One region of the Mesorhizobium sp. M9A.F.Ca.ET.002.03.1.2 genome, then DNA from elsewhere that is predicted to be linked to it. Evidence: predicted binding sites of a transcription regulator. Region 1 holds the regulator's gene; the other holds the start of a gene.

Region 1 (5,434 bases):
CGCGTGCTGGCGGAGCCGCTCGTGGCGCTCCGCACCCAGCCGCCCTTCAACGCGTCCGCCATGGACGGCTATGCCGCGCGGGCCGCCGATGTCGCGTCCGTACCCGCAAGGCTTTCGGTGATCGGCATGGCGCCGGCCGGCCGCGGCTTCGCCGGGACGGTCGGTGAGAAGCAGGCCGTGCGCATCTTCACCGGCGCGCCGCTTCCCGCAGGCGCTGACACCATCGTCATCCAGGAGAATGTCCGCGACCTTGGCGGCGGCAGCATCGAAGTGACCGCATCGACGGTTGAAGGCCGCAACATCCGCCGCCTCGGGCTCGATTTCTCAAAGGGCGACGTTCTGCTGGGGAAAGGCCGCCTGCTCGATCCGGCGGCCTTGTCACTGGCGGCGTCAGCCAACCATCCGCAGGTCAGCGTGGTGAAACGGCCGCTGGTCGCCATCATCGCCACCGGCGACGAATTGCTGCCGCCGGGCAGCGACCTCGGCCCAGACCAGATCATCTCGTCCAATGCCTATGGCGTCGCCGCCGCGGCCCGCTCGGTCGGCGCGCGTGTGCTCGATCTCGGCATCGCCGCAGACCGCAAGGAGGCGATCGCCGCGCTGGTGAAAAAAGCGGTCGACGCAGGAGCCGACGTCATCGTCACGTTGGGCGGCGCCTCGGTCGGCGACCACGACCTCGTTCATGACGTGCTGACCGGCGAAGGCATGACGCTCGATTTCTGGAAGATCGCCATGCGGCCCGGCAAACCGCTGATGTTCGGCCGGCTGGGCGGCATCCGCTGCATCGGCCTGCCCGGCAATCCGGTGGCGAGCCTGGTCTGCACGCAGCTCTTCCTGAAGCCGCTGCTTGCACGGCTCGGCGGCCGTGCCTACCGGCAGGACATCCGTGAGGCGCGGCTGGGTGCTGCGATGCCGGCCAACGATCTCAGGCAGGACTATGTACGCGCCATGGTGAAGGAAGAAGCCGGCTTGCTTGAGGCGACGCCGTTCGGCATCCAGGATTCCTCGATGCTCAGAATGCTGGCCGACGCCAACGGGCTGATCGTGCGCGAGCCATTCGCTCCCGCAGCCACGACGGGCGCTGCCTGCAGCGTGCTGATGCTACGCTGAACAAAACGTCAACAGATTCATTAAACTTTAAACGGTTGCGGAACACAACTGGAACAGATAGTGTTTGTTCTGGGTTTGTTTTTTGATTCTGTTGGGGGTCGCGATGCTGACACGCAAACAACATGAACTGCTTATGTTCATCCACGAACGGCTGAAGGAAAGCGGCATTCCGCCTTCCTTCGACGAGATGAAGGAAGCGCTCGACCTCGCCTCCAAGTCGGGAATCCATCGGCTGATCACGGCGCTGGAGGAGCGCGGCTTCATTCGCCGCTTGCCCAACCGCGCCCGCGCGCTGGAGGTGCTGCGCCTGCCCGATTCGATCGCGCCCGGTCTCAATGCGGCGCGCAAATTCTCGCCGAGCGTCATTCAAGGCAGTCTTGGTCAGGGCAACCTCGGACGACAGGTCAAGCCAGCGCCTTCACGCATGCCTGCGGCCGGCAATGACGACGACGTCATTGCCACCGTATCCATCCCGGTGATGGGCCGCATCGCTGCCGGTGTGCCGATCGATGCCATCCAGCACCAGACGCATTCGATCTCGGTGCCGCCGGACATGATCATGGGCGGCGAGCATTATGCCTTGGAGGTCAAGGGTGATTCGATGATCGAGGCCGGCATTTTCGACGGCGACACGGTCATTATTCGCAACGCCAACACCGCCCAGCCCGGCGAGATCATCGTGGCCCTGGTCGACGAGGAGGAAGCGACGCTGAAGCGGTTCCGCCGCAAAGGCGCCTCGATCGCCCTGGAAGCCGCCAATCCGGCCTATGAGACGCGCATTTTCGGGCCTGACCGGGTCAAGGTGCAGGGCAAGCTCGTCGGATTGATTCGGCGTTACTGAGCGGCGGCTTTTTTGGGTTTTTCGGCCTCGCGGTATGGCGGCAGCCCCCTCGCCTCTCGAGAAAACTGTCGCTGTACATGCCAGGGCCGGTACGGTTCTTCGACGGCGAAACGAATTTTTGCGCGCGTCGTCGCCGATTGCGGATCGAAGAAGACGGCGGCACTGCCCATGCGAGCGAGTTGCCGTTTGGTCACGACGAGGACCAGCGGATTGCGGCAGGGATCATAATAGGCTGTCGCATCGTCGATGACGATCAAGTCCGCAAAGGCACAGGCTGGCCGCGCGGTTTTGCGGTCGTCGGCGAGCGCGACGATCGCACCGGACGGATGCCGGGCAAGGCACAGGCCGGCGGTGCAGTAGAAAGGCGCGCCCGGCGGCAGGTCTGCCGGATCGGTGATGTCGAATTGTATATCCGTCTTGGCGAATGTCTCCGGCATGATGATCGTCTCGGCCTTCAGGGCGTGTTTCCAGTTGTCGATGGTAAATTCGTTCGGGCGCGCCCGGTTGACGGCAAGCTCACCGCCGCCGACCGGCAGAGCGACCAGTCGCGCATTCTCCGAGATCAGCACGTCGGGCGTGCGTGTGTCGGAAATCGTCAGCAGGCCGGCAAGCGCAAAAGGAAGCGCCGCGAGCCGCAGCCAGGTCGTCGCCATGGTCGCGATGACAAGAGCGATCGTCGCCAGCAGGACCGACTGCATCGAAATCAGCCCGACCGCGTCGATGGGCGAGCGCTCCGAGATCCATCCGGATAGGACGATCATCGCTGACAGCCCCTTGCCCATCACATAGAGGAAAGGCCCGTCGGCACCGAACGGCATCGCCAGAGCGCTAAGAACGCCGAAAGGCATGACCACCAGCGAAACAACAGGCATGATCGCCAGATTGGCGAACAGGCTGAGTGGCGAGACCCGCTGGAAATGCCATATGGCAAAAAGCGCCGTCGCGCTTCCCGCGATGATGGAGGTCATGGCAAGGCCGCCCATCGCCACCAGGAATTTTCGCGTGACGAAGCCGAGCGGCGATCGTCGCGGCGGTGGCGCGGTGGCCCTGCCTGCTCGGTAGTCGGACCAGCCGGCATAGGCGCCGACGAGCGCCGCGGTCGCGGCGAAGGACATTTGAAAACTCGGCCCGACAACCTCATGCGGCGATACGACGATGACGGCAATCGCCGAGATCGCCAGATTGCGCATGGTGAGCGCCGCCCGGTCGAACAGCACGGCGATCAGCATCACCGCCAGCATGATAAAGCTGCGTTCGGCCGCGACCACGACGCCCGAAATGATGAGATAGGCTGCAATCGAAAAAAGCGCGGCCGCGGCCGCGTATTTCTTGACCGGCCGTCGCGAGGAGAAATCGGGAAACAGCGAAAAGGCGCCGCGCAGCAGCGCCATGACCGTGCCGGCAACCAGCGCCATGTGCAGGCCGGAGATGGAGATGATGTGATAGATGCCGGTGCGCCGCATCGCCTCGTTGATCTCTTCGGGAATGCCAGCGCGCACGCCGACAATCAGCGCGGCGGCAATCTCGCCTTCGGCACCGCCAACTTGACTGCGAACATGGACTGCGATGCTCTCCCGCGCGTTCTCGACTGCGGAAGAAAGACGCGCAGCAAGCGGTGTCCCATCTGGTGAACCATTCGGGGGAATGACCTTTGGCGTGCCAAGGAAAAAGCCGCTGGCGCCGATGCCGGCAAAATAGCTGTCGAACGAGTAATCATAGCCGTCCGGCCGCACCGGGCCGGTTGGTGGCAGCAGCCTGACATAGCCGGTCACTTTTGATCCGGCGGTCATCTCAGGCGGTATCTTCATCGCCGAAGCGCGAATCCGAGCCGGCATGTAGCGCAGCGTTGGCCGGGCGGTCGAGATCACATCGATGGTCAGCCGGATGCGACCGTTCGCCATCCGGTCGAGGCTAACGACACGGCCGGTCAGCCGGGTCGGGATTTCCGAGCCGAGCATCTGCGTTCCCGCGCGCCATGTCTCGACCTTGGCGGCGAGCACGCCGAGCGCGCACAGCAGCGTCACCACGAAGCACAGATGCGTTTTGCGCCATGAGCGCGAGGCGGCCGCACACAATGCCGTGAGGACGACGACGGCGATGGGTTGCGAAAAGTCCGGTTCGCTCGCCAATGAAAAATAGAAGATCACCCCGCATGCCAGGAAAACCGGCACCAGCAAGAAGGCGACGCCACGGTCGATTTCCAGGCTGGCCGCGGAGACCACGCTGTTGCGGATGCCGGACGGCGAAAGACGGCGAAGGTGTCCGCGCAGGCGAAGGGCAGGGCCGATCTTCGGGCTCGGGACCGTTGCAAGCCCCTGAGGGGGCCAGGGGCTGACATCAAGGCGTGGCAGCGAATCCGGCGCCGGTATGACAGGCACCGATGTGGCAAACAGCGACCGTTCGCTGACGCTGCTGACCGCGCCGTCGCTCTCGTCCGCATCGCGGCCTGGTCCAGCCATCGGGTCTGCCCCTTGCGCCCTTGACCTCCTATGCTACATGAACGCGCGACGCGCGAAAGTCCGCACCGCCACATCCGTTTCCTGCGCTTGCCCCGAGAGTTCCATGTCCGACAAGGTCGTCACCCGTTTTGCCCCCTCGCCCACCGGCTTCCTGCATATTGGCGGGGCGCGCACGGCGCTGTTCAACTGGCTGTATGCGAAACACACCGGCGGCACGATGCTGCTGCGCATCGAGGACACCGATCGCGAGCGTTCGACCGACGCGGCAACCGCCGCCATTCTCGATGGGCTCTCCTGGCTCGGCCTCACTTGGGACGGCGAGCCGGTATCGCAGTTCGAGCGCGCGCCGCGCCATCGCGCGGTCGCCGAGGAGCTGGTGCGCCTCGGCAAGGCCTATTACTGCTATGCGACGCCGGCCGAGCTGGAGGCGATGCGCGAGAGCGCACGGGCCAAGGGGCTGCCGCCCCGCTATGACGGCCGCTGGCGCGACCGCGACCCGTCGGAGGCGCCGGCCGGCGCCAAGGGTGCCATCCGCATCAAGGCGCCGACCGACGGCGAGACGGTGGTGCATGACCGAGTGCAGGGCGAGGTGCGCTTCCCCAACAAGGATCTCGACGATTTCATCATCCTGCGCTCGGACGGCAATCCGACCTATATGCATGCCGTCGTCGTCGACGACCATGACATGGGCATCACCCACATCATCCGCGGCGACGACCATCTGACCAACGCCGCCCGCCAGACGGTGATCTATCGGGCCATGGGCTGGGAGGTGCCGTCGATGTCGCATATCCCGCTGATACATGGCGCCGACGGCGCCAAGCTGTCGAAGCGGCATGGCGCCCTCGGAGTCGAAGCCTATCGCGCCATGGGCTACCTGCCCGAGGCACTGCTCAACTACCTGGCGCGGCTCGGCTGGAGCCACGGCGACGACGAGATCATGTCGATCGCCGACATGGTTGCGTGGTTCGACATAGGCGACGTCAACAAGGGAGCCGCCCGCTTCGACTTCGCCAAGCTCGAG
Region 2 (5,434 bases), 1.0 Mb from region 1:
AAGGCCTTGGCGGCGGTGGACATCAGGACCTTGCGCTGGGCGAGGCTCATCGACGTCGCCTCGCCGGTGGTGCCGCACACATTGAGCGCGTCGCAGCCTTCGTCCAGAAGCCTGCCGGCCAGCCTGACGAAGCGGTCCAGATCGGGCTCGAGCTCCCTGGTGAACGGGGTCGGAATGGCGGCGATCACGCCGCGCAGCCTGCTGTTGCCTGTCATTGCGGTTCTTTTTGTTCGAGGGTGTTGATTCAGCCGGCCTGTCGAAGCAGCCTGGCTCGGGCGCGGCGGATCATTCACATGCGGATGCGGTTCGTCAACCGGACGCGGATGATTGCCGTTGCCGCTGGCCTGGGGATCCTGTGTGCACCGTCGCGACGGTGCAGGACTCTGAAGCCGGCGGGACAGAGGGGGGCGCGAAGGATCGCTACCGCCTTCATTCTGCGCCGCTGCATTCTTCGGCGGATGTTATAATTGATGGCGGCTCACAATTCCTTTTCGGCCAGCTCGCGAAAAGCGTCGGGAACCGATCGTGACAGGCCGAGCGCCACCGAGGCATAGCCGACCGCCTCCCAGCCGAAGCGGTCGCGGATCTTGTCGATGGCGCGGTCTGCGGTCCAGCGCGCCGCACCCTTCCTGGTACCGGGGCGGCGCCTGTCGTCGTCGAGGCCGAGCGGCAGCTCCAGCTGCAGGCAGGCCTGCTGCTCCAGATGCGAGACGGCGATCGCCAGCAGCGAGATGGTCCTTTCGTGCGGATGATCGGTAAGCACCTTGCGCACCAGCGCCTCGGCGATCTCGGCCAGCATGGCGGTTGCCGAAATCGGCTGGTCGAGCGTGATCGAGCGCGTCACCGAACGCAAATCGGCAAAGCGGACGCGGACCGTCACCGTGCGGCCGGGCCGCGATTTTGCCCGCAGCCTGGTGGCAACCCTGTCGGCCAGATGCAGCAGGGTGGGCACGAAGACCTTTTCTTCGGCCGGTTTCCTGCCGAGCGCCGATTGCGCGCCGGCCGATCGCGCCCGGCGCTGCGTCTCGAGTTTGCGCGGATCGCGGTTCCACGCCAGCGCGTTGAGCTTTTCGCCCGCCGCCGGCCCGAGCAGGCGCTCCAGCGCCCCGCCGTTGGTTTTCGCCAGCTCGCCGATGGTGCTGACGCCGATGCCGGCCAGGCGCTGCCTAGTGACCGGGCCGACGCCCCACATCAGCTCGACCGGCAGATCGTGGAGGAACTCCAGTTCGTGGCGCGGATCGACGACCACCAGCCCGTCGGGCTTGGCCACTTGCGAGGCGATCTTGGCCAGATGCTTGGTGCGCGCCACGCCGATCGAGATCGGCAGGCCGAGCTCGGCCCGCACGCGGCTGCGGATGGCTGTGGCGATCTCGGCCGGCTGGCCGAACAGATGGGTGCAGCCGGCGACGTCGGCAAAGGCCTCGTCGATGGAAATCCGCTCGACCACCGGCGTGAAATCGCCGAGCACTTGAATGGCGGCGTCGCCCAGCCGCTGGTAGTCCTTGAAGTGGCCGCCGACGAAGATCAGCCCGGGGCAGAGTTCGCGCGCCCGCCGCCCCGGCATGCCGCCACGCACGCCGAACGCCCTGGCCTCGTAGGAAGCGGCCAGCACGACGCCGCCGCCGACGGCGATCGGCTTGCCGCGCAGCGCCGGGTCGAGCAACTGTTCGACCGAGGCATAGAAGGCGTCCAGATCCGCGTGGAGGATGTTGGCTTCCATCCGGCCCGTTCGCCCGCGGCGGTACGAACGCCGCATTGTCTTGAGGTGGTTTCGTGCGGAACATAAAGAGAACATTGTGGGCGGATTGTCAAGGAGCGCAGATGACAGGCGCCCCGGCCTACAATGCCATCTTGTAGCCGAGATGGCTGGCGGTGAAACCGAGGCGCTCGTAGAAAGCATGCGCCTGCGACCGACTCTTGTCGGTCGTGAGCTGGACAAAGCTGAAATTGCGCGAACGGCACTCGTCGATCGCCCATTCGACCATCCGTTTGCCGACACCGCGAGACCGCCATTGCCGGGCGACGCGAACGCCTTCGATCTGGCCGCGCCAGGCGCCCTTCCTCGAAATGCCGGGGAGGAAGGTGATCTGCAGGGTTCCGACCACCCGTCCGGCTTCGACGGCCACGGCCAGCAACTGGTTGGGATCGGCGTCGATCGCCCTGAAGGCATCGAGGTAGGAGGGCGCGAGCGGCGTGGACGCGTCTTCGCGGTGCGCGCCGAGCGGGTCGTCGGCAAGCATTGCCACAATCGCCGGCAAGTCGGGCGCTTGCGCGCGACGGAATTCGATCTCGTTCATCGAGGGGATGACATACGGCGCGGGCCTGGCGACGGCAAGAGCGATCCAGCTATTCGCGGCCGATGTTCTCGGCGACCTCCGGCTCAGGCAGCCTGCCGTCCCCAGAGGCGGTGGCCGTAGCGGCGGAAGAAGCGCGCCAGGAGCCGCTGCTGCCTGGCGCGGGCGAGATCGGCGCCGCGCCTTTCCTGGCGCCAGCGCGGCATGTTGCGATAGCAGGCGATGAAGCGGGCGGCGTCCTCGATCGCCTCCTCGGCCGACTGCGCCGGACGGATCGCCGCCAGGAACAGGGCCTGGCTCGGCTTCAGCCGGTCGATCACCGCCTTGCGCTGGCCATGGCCCAGGCGGGCCTTGCCTATGCCGTCGAGGCGGATGGCCGCCAAGGCCGCCAGCATGGCCGGGCTGTCGCCGGTATAGCCGCAGTCACGGGCGAATTGGGCGGAGAGGGCGTCCATCCTGGTTTCCTTGGGCTATCGGCGGCCGCGACGGATGCTGCCGCCCATCCGTATCGTCCGCGGCGGTATCATTCGTCGATGCGAAGATATAAGCATAACTCAAAAATTGATACAAGTTAAACTTTTCCACGGGTTTGAGCGGAACCGACTCGACTCTTCAGCAAAAACCCATAATGATGCGAACAAAACAGGAACGGAGACGTATGGGGCGATGGCATTGCCGGGCAAGGAAGCGACGATCGCCGAGGTCGTCTCGATTGCGGTCGAGTGTATCGACTGCGGCCGCAACAGATGGTGGAAGCCGGCCGAGCTCAAGCGTTTCGGGGTGACCGCGCAGACGCCACTGGCGGCCCTTTCTGGGCGCCTCGTCTGCAAGGCCTGCCGGGCCGACGGATTGCCGGGCGGGGCGGTTTCGATTCAGGCGGCGTTCATCGACGAGCAGCAGCAGCGCCGCGCCGAGGCGCGGATGCTTAGCGAGCGCGAGGTTCCCCTGGAGAGATCCAGGCGGGCTTGATGGGAGGCCCGCAGGCGGAGAGGGGGGCGCGCCCCGCCGCCCCTCAGTACCCCAGCAGTTCCTTGAGCGGGATGACGCGGAAGACGGCCTTGATCGCATAGCGGTTGAAGGTCAGCGTCTTCGGCGGGTTGTACTGCTCGACGACCAGCTCGGCGGCGGTGCGCTTGACCAGCTTCTTGATGAAGGCCTTGCCGTTGCGCTCGTTTTCCTCGGGGAACATCTCGATCACCACATGGTCGCCGGGCACGGCATCGCGGCCGCCGCAATAGAGCATCTCGCCGGGCTCGTAGCGCGGCACCATCGAGTCGGAAAGCACATGCAGCGCGAACACCTTGCGCAAATGGGCGATGCCGGGCGGGCGCTGGACATAGCCGGCGACCTCGCCGTTGAAGGTGAAATCGCCGTCGTCGCCACCGACCGCGGCGCCCAGAAGCTCGATGTCCATCGGGCCGGCGGACAGGGCGGCGGCGTCGGTGACGATCTCGGCGTCGGCGACATTGTCGGCATCGTCGAGAAAGACGACCTCGCCCTTGCCGAGCGCCACCGGGTCGACGCGCAGGAAGGCGGCGGTCTTCAAAAGGTTCTCGGTCTTGGGCAGGTTGCGGCCGGTTTCCCAATTGCCGACGGCGGCGACGTCGGTGTCGTTGTGCTCGGCAATGTGGCGCATCACCAGGCCGCGCTGCTTGCGCGCCTTGCGGATCGCCGCTCCGACCTTGATCGACAATGAGGTTTTCGCCATGGCGCCATCTGAAACATAAGAATCGGTGTCGTCCATGAAAGAATGGCTTGCATAAATTTTTGAGTTATGCTTATATGCAGCCATGCACAAGCCGCATCGCACCATTTCGCCTTCCCATCCGTCCCGGCTGTCCTCCTCCCCGGCCGGGACGAAGCCCGAGGCTCGCGCCTCGGATCCGGTTGCCTTGCCGTCACCGGCGGCGACCGGAACGGCCGGAGCCGTCCTCCTCACGGCTCCGGCCACGAATTTCCGCAGATGCAATGCGGGCCTTTCGTGCATCCGCACCGAGGCGGTCATCGTCTTCGACCGGCAAACGGGCAGGGCGGCGCCACCCGCGCGGCGGCCGAGGCGAAGCTTGGCCGCCGGAAGTGATCGCCCTCTTGAAACGGGGAGAGGGGAGCAGCTTCGGCATTCACGCAATCTCTTGAAACGGAATAACACCATGACCGCCTACACCGACAAGCTGCCAGAGCAAGCGAAGCTGCCAGAGCAAGCGAAGCTGCTCGAGCAGGCAAAGCTGCTCGAGCAAACCAGTTCGGCAAGGCAGTGCCGGCCTGCAAGGCATGGCAGGCCAGCCAGGCATGTCACGCCGGCCAGGCTGGCGCCGCCGGTCTGGCTGCCGCAGCGCCAGTTCGTGCGCGAGGTCCACGGGCCTGACCGCGAGGTCCCCGAGGTGCCGGCGTCGCGCCCCGCTGCAGCCGCCGGGCGCCAGCCGCATGTCGCGGCCATGCGCTTCATCGACTGCCTGTTCAACCGCTGCCGCGCGCCGCTCGACCTGACGCTGGAAGAAGACCCCGAAAACGACGCGCCCGGCAGCCGGCCGGGGCTGGACATGCTGTGCTGCGGCCTGCGCACGGGGCCGCTGAAAAGCTACTGCGCCCATCACGCAGCGCGGTTCCGCGACCATCGCCGCACGGCTCTGGCGGACGCGATGTGAGCGGATCGCCAGACGGCGGCAGGTTCCGCGAAGGCTGCAAATCAAACGAGGAGACTGCCCATGAGCAAGAAGACCGCCAAGGCCAAGGCGCCCAAGTCGCCGAAACTGCTCCGGCCGCCGAAGGCGCCCAAACTTCTGAAGGGCGAGGCCGAGCAGGTGCGCATTCGCAAGGAGATCGGCCATGATTTCGCGCTGAAGGACGACGCCTTCGGCCGCAAGCGGCTGGCGGCCGGCACGCTGGAGGCGAGGCGCGTCTATGAGGTGTCCAATGACGGCCACACCTCCACCGGCGGCATCGTGCGCGTGCGCAATGTCGACCCGCTGACCGGCATCACCTCGCTGTCGCGCCAGCAGCGCGAAGCGGGCATGCGCTACCGCGAGGACTTTCGCGTGTCGGCGCAGGACGGCGTCAAGCCGACGGCGCTGACCGAGCGCGTCGACGGCGGCCGCATCGGCGGCGGCATTGCCGACGGCATCCTGTCGGCCGGCCGCGCC

The links. Region 1 encodes LexA, which represses DNA repair genes until DNA is damaged. Its sites were predicted from a motif close to TGTTCNNNNTGTGTTCNG; they were not measured.
Region 2: a site for LexA is predicted at 1,777-1,794, ahead of dinB (DNA polymerase IV). Genes of this name have one in related genera too.

Annotation. Positions count from the first base shown of each region.
Region 1 covers NZ_CP034443.1:4,795,782-4,801,215, reverse strand. The annotation lists gene glp (gephyrin-like molybdotransferase Glp) at 1-1,110, shown strand, start outside; gene lexA (transcriptional repressor LexA) at 1,214-1,951, shown strand; gene EJ066_RS23140 (ComEC/Rec2 family competence protein) at 1,945-4,410, opposite strand; gene gltX (glutamate--tRNA ligase) at 4,514-5,434, shown strand, end outside.
Region 2 covers NZ_CP034443.1:5,818,006-5,823,439, reverse strand. The annotation lists gene EJ066_RS28310 (dihydrodipicolinate synthase family protein) at 1-215, opposite strand, end outside; gene dinB (DNA polymerase IV) at 479-1,720, opposite strand; gene EJ066_RS28300 (GNAT family N-acetyltransferase) at 1,839-2,297, opposite strand; gene EJ066_RS28295 (hypothetical protein) at 2,381-2,749, opposite strand; gene EJ066_RS32240 (hypothetical protein) at 2,784-3,263, shown strand; gene EJ066_RS28285 (helix-turn-helix transcriptional regulator) at 3,307-4,002, opposite strand; gene EJ066_RS32235 (hypothetical protein) at 4,445-4,939, shown strand; gene EJ066_RS28270 (DUF6456 domain-containing protein) at 5,000-5,434, shown strand, end outside.